Regions from separate parts of the Jeotgalibacillus aurantiacus genome, predicted to be linked through region 1. Evidence: a T-box and tRNA genes for the amino acid it is inferred to sense, from the RefSeq annotation. Region 1 holds a T-box; the other holds one or more tRNA genes.
What was found. The T-box of region 1 lies ahead of tyrS (tyrosine--tRNA ligase). A T-box ahead of a tRNA ligase gene usually reads a tRNA of that ligase, here a tRNA-Tyr.
Positions count from the first base shown of each region.

Region 2: it has a tRNA-Tyr gene. The T-box ahead of tyrS (tyrosine--tRNA ligase) is inferred to sense a tRNA for this amino acid. The anticodon was not compared.

Region 1 is NZ_JACNMS010000004.1:79,654-82,097, reverse strand. Features, by position in the region: gene tyrS (tyrosine--tRNA ligase) at 318-1,580, opposite strand; T-box leader at 1,640-1,849, opposite strand; gene H7968_RS13255 (transglycosylase domain-containing protein) at 1,999-2,444, shown strand, end outside.
Region 2 is NZ_JACNMS010000002.1:931,327-933,770, forward strand. Features, by position in the region: gene H7968_RS09355 (B3/B4 domain-containing protein) at 1-442, shown strand, start outside; tRNA gene H7968_RS09360 (tRNA-Gly) at 566-639, opposite strand; tRNA gene H7968_RS09365 (tRNA-Leu) at 654-735, opposite strand; tRNA gene H7968_RS09370 (tRNA-Cys) at 801-874, opposite strand; tRNA gene H7968_RS09375 (tRNA-Gly) at 886-960, opposite strand; tRNA gene H7968_RS09380 (tRNA-Gln) at 965-1,036, opposite strand; tRNA gene H7968_RS09385 (tRNA-His) at 1,046-1,121, opposite strand; tRNA gene H7968_RS09390 (tRNA-Trp) at 1,146-1,219, opposite strand; tRNA gene H7968_RS09395 (tRNA-Tyr) at 1,226-1,309, opposite strand; tRNA gene H7968_RS09400 (tRNA-Thr) at 1,326-1,401, opposite strand; tRNA gene H7968_RS09405 (tRNA-Phe) at 1,407-1,482, opposite strand; tRNA gene H7968_RS09410 (tRNA-Asp) at 1,542-1,617, opposite strand; tRNA gene H7968_RS09415 (tRNA-Met) at 1,626-1,699, opposite strand; tRNA gene H7968_RS09420 (tRNA-Val) at 1,720-1,795, opposite strand; tRNA gene H7968_RS09425 (tRNA-Glu) at 1,819-1,893, opposite strand; tRNA gene H7968_RS09430 (tRNA-Ser) at 1,910-2,001, opposite strand; tRNA gene H7968_RS09435 (tRNA-Asn) at 2,003-2,077, opposite strand; rRNA gene rrf (5S ribosomal RNA) at 2,085-2,200, opposite strand; partial or broken rRNA gene H7968_RS09445 (23S ribosomal RNA) at 2,335-2,444, opposite strand, start outside.

The DNA of each region.
Region 1 (2,444 bases):
CCTTCACAACACAAATTAGCGATCCTTTTTCCTTCAAAACCCCCTGTAGATTCAATCATTCCATTGCATGATTCCTTCCCTTCAGAGTTCGTTACCACCAAAAAACAATCGCCTAAATACCAAAACTTACATTTTTATGCTTAATGCACTTTTTAAAAATTTCACAAGTACTTAAGTCATAAGTAGTGCCGGGGCATTCCGGAGACTCCTGCGGCAGAGAAGCGACAGGTGAGACAGCGTAATGCGGAGCATTAGCTGGCTCACCGCGCGGCCGCGGAAAGCGGAGGAATGCCCCGGCACGGCTTCATCATTAAAGCTTAAGCATACTGAATCATAAAGTACTTCTTCTTCCCTCTTCTAATAATCGTGAACTCATCATCCAGGCGAACGGTGCCTTCCAGCTCAAACTGCAGGTCAGTCACACGCTCCCCGTTAATGTAGACAGCTCCATTTGTTACATCTTCACGCGCCTGACGTTTTGATGGAGAAATTTTCGCATTGACCAGTACCTCAACGAGATTAAGGGAGTCGTCTCCTCCGACCTGATGAGTAGGTACGTCCTTAAAGCCCTGACGGATTTCCGCACTGCTTAATGACTTCAGGTCTCCGCTGAATAAGGCAGCCGTAATACGCTGAGCCTGTTCAAGTGCAGCTTCCCCGTGAATCATTCTCGTCATTTCTTCAGCAAGTGCTTTTTGAGCAGCACGTAAATGCGGCTCCTCCTCCACTGCCTTTTCAAGTCCTTCAATCGTTTCACGGTCGAGGAATGTAAAGAATTTCAGGTATTTGATCACATCTGCATCCGTTGTGTTGATCCAGAACTGGTAGAACTCGTATGGTGAAGTTTTCTCAGCATCTAACCAGATTGATCCACCTTCCGTTTTACCAAACTTCGTCCCATCCGCTTTTGTCACGAGTGGAATGGTCATCCCGAATGCTTTTGTTTCTCCGTCATTCATTTTGCGGATCAGCTCGAGGCCGGTTGTAATATTGCCCCACTGGTCACTTCCGCCGATCTGCACTTTACAATTGTATTCCTTGTAAAGATGGTTGAAGTCCATCGCCTGTAAAATCGTGTATGTGAATTCAGTGTAAGAAATTCCGGTTTCAAGACGTGAAGCGATCGTATCCTTCGCCAGCATGTAATTAACCCCGATATGTTTACCGTAATCACGCAGGAAGCTGATCATATCAATTTTTCCGATCCAGTCAAGGTTGTTCACCATCACGGCCTCGTTGTCACCTTTTGCATCGTACAGTTTTTCAAGCTGCTTTGAAATCGCTTCTACGTTGTACTGAACCTGCTCAGGTGTCTGCAGCTGACGTTCTTCCTTCTTTCCACTCGGATCCCCAATTTGACCGGTCGCTCCACCAACGAGCACTACCGGACGGTGACCGTGATTCTGAAAACGTTTCAGTGTCAAAAATGGCAGCAGATGTCCGATATGGAGACTGTCTGCTGTCGGATCCGCTCCGCAATATAGTGAAACAGACTCTTTTTCAAGCAGTTCTTTCATGCCCGCTTCATCTGTCTGCTGATAAATAATGCCGCGCCATTGTAAATCCTCTAATAAGTTCATGTGTTGATCCTCCTTTTTCTATAAAAAAACGCATAAAAAAATCCCTCGCATGTTCATCATGCAGGGACGCTTTTATGCGTGGTACCACCCGGCTTAAAGAGATTGCTCTCTTTCACTTCATTGGTTTAACGGCAGAAAATGCCGGCTTTCACAACTGAAAGCAGCTCTGAGAGTGTAATTCACAAATCATGTGTAACGGTTTGCACCATCCACCGTTTCTCTAATGCTACACGATTGATTTCCTACTGCGTTCTCTTCTTCGCTGATCGAATATCAAATTGATATGGTTAGTTTTAGCACATCATTTTAATCATTGTCAAGCTTTGTTCAAGAAATCTGGTAACCTATTTGAAATTTACATTTCACGAAAGACAAATATGATATAATTGTAAAGATGCTGCAAGGAGGATGATAGTAATTGGCAGAACAAAATAAAACCTTTCGGGAAAGGCTCAAAACATTTACTGCAACTGCGGTGAAATGGGGCGTTCCACGGAAACTGCATACGTCATACCAGGTTGTCTGGAATCTTTTATTATTACTGATTATCTTTGGCGTAATTGGCGCTGCATTCGCCGGCGGTGTCGGTGCAGGTTATTTTGCCTCTCTCGTAAAAGATGAGAAGGTTTTGTCGTATGAGTCACTGGAGCAGAATATTTATGACTACACTGAAACATCTGATTTATATTTTGCAAACAATGTTTATCTCGGTAAGATTCGGACGGATCTTGAACGGGATGAGGTTACACTTGATGAAGTATCCCCTAAGCTGATTAATGCTGTTATTGCTACAGAGGATGAGTACTTCATGGAACATGACGGGGTCGTTCCAAAAGCGATCATGCGTGCCCTTTATCAGGAAGT
Region 2 (2,444 bases), on a different contig from region 1:
AAACCGCTATCGTCACAGCACAGAAGCGCTTTTAAAAAGAATCCAGAAGCAGAATTACCTGACCAGCATCAACTCAGCGATTGATCTTAATAATTTTTTCTCACTGCAATATGAGACGCCTATCGGGATTTACGATTCATCTAAAATCGAAGGTTCCATCGAATTACGGTTAGGCTCTGAAAACGAAATGTTCGAAGGACTGAACGGAAGAACCAACTCCGCACATAATCTTGTCGTTGCAGCAGATCAAAACGGCCCGTTCGGCAGCCCATTTGTTGATTCTGTTAAAACATCTGTTTCAGAAAAAACGACAGAAGCTCTTCAAATTGTTTATTTCCGTCCTTCTTTATCAGAAGAAAATAAAGAGAAGTTTCTTTCATCTCTTAAAGAAATGTTCATTCAGGTAAACGGAGGGTCTGCAACAACCCGGATTATCTCTTAAACATATTTATTTTAACATGGTGCCGCCTAAAATGAGCTGCACCATGTTTTTAGATAAAAGTGGCACATAAAAAAACGCAATGCTTCGTTTTAGTAACGAAACACTGCGTTGGTTATGTATGTTTGGAGCGGGTGATGAGAATCGAACTCACGACATCAGCTTGGAAGGCTGAGGTTTTACCACTAAACTACACCCGCAATATTATAGTAAGTACCGATGGCCGGGGTCGAACCGGCACTCCCGAAGGAACACGATTTTGAGTCGTGCGCGTCTGCCAATTCCGCCACATCGGCACGTTGGAAACTGTGCTTATCGTTTAAAAATGTAACATAATTGATTTTTTCATTCAAGTAGTAAATGGAGGCGGCAACCGGACTCGAACCGGTGGTAAAGGTTTTGCAGACCTCTGCCTTACCACTTGGCTATGCCGCCAAAAACAAATATGGAGCGGAAGACGAGATTCGAACTCGCGACCCCCACCTTGGCAAGGTGGTGTTCTACCACTGAACTACTCCCGCAAAGCTGGGCTAGCTGGATTCGAACCAACGCATGACGGAGTCAAAGTCCGTTGCCTTACCGCTTGGCTATAGCCCAATGTATATATGGGGCGACTGATGGGAATCGAACCCACGAATGCCGGAACCACAATCCGGTGCGTTAACCACTTCGCCACAATCGCCATTGTGAAAAATTAAATTTTAATTGGCAGGGGCAGTAGGAATCGAACCCACACCGGAGGTTTTGGAGACCTCTGTTCTACCGTTAAACTATGCCCCTGTGAAATGGTGGAGGGGGGCAGATTCGAACTGCCGAACCCGAAGGAGCGGATTTACAGTCCGCCGCGTTTAGCCACTTCGCTACCCCTCCATATATAAGTGAAACATGGTGCCGGCAAGAGGACTTGAACCCCCAACCTACTGATTACAAGTCAGTTGCTCTACCAGTTGAGCTACACCGGCTAAAATGGTGGCTTTGGACGGAATCGAACCGCCGACACATGGATTTTCAGTCCATTGCTCTACCAACTGAGCTACAAAGCCAGATAAGCATTTAATATCATACTATGTATAGAAATGTTTTTCAATACATGTGTTAAAAATGGCGGTCCCGACCGGGATCGAACCGGCGATCTCCTGCGTGACAGGCAGGCATGTTAACCGCTACACCACGGGACCAAAGGTAATTGCGGGGGCAGGATTTGAACCTGCGACCTTCGGGTTATGAGCCCGACGAGCTACCGAGCTGCTCCACCCCGCGACGATATAAAATTTAAATAATGGTGGAGAATGACGGGCTCGAACCGCCGACCCTCTGCTTGTAAGGCAGATGCTCTCCCAGCTGAGCTAATTCTCCGTGGGATAAAACAAAGTATGTAATGGTGACCCGTACGGGATTCGAACCCGTGTTACCGCCGTGAAAGGGCGGTGTCTTAACCACTTGACCAACGGGCCATTTAAAAAATGGCAATGGCGGAGAGCAAGGGATTCGAACCCTTGAGACAGCGGTAGCCGCCTACACGATTTCCAATCGTGCTCCTTCGACCTCTCGGACAGCTCTCCATGGCTCCACAGGTAGGACTCGAACCTACGACCGATCGGTTAACAGCCGATTGCTCTACCACTGAGCTACTGTGGAATAATAAGCCTAGCGACGTCCTACTCTCACAGGGGGAAACCCCCAACTACCATCGGCGCTGAAGAGCTTAACTTCCGTGTTCGGCATGGGAACGGGTGTGACCTCTTCGCTGTCATCACTAGACTTTATCACTTTGCAGCGACAAGATTTATTATACCACTTTGTGAAGGTGAATTCAACTCTTTTTTTAGAGGAAATTCGAACCCTCAAAACTGGATACAACATCAAACAACCGCAAGGTTCGAGAATCACCTAATTTGGTTAAGTCCTCGATCGATTAGTATTCGTCAGCTACACATGTCGCCATGCTTCCACCTCGAACCTATCTACCTGATCATCTTTCAGGGATCTTACCACTTGCGTGTGG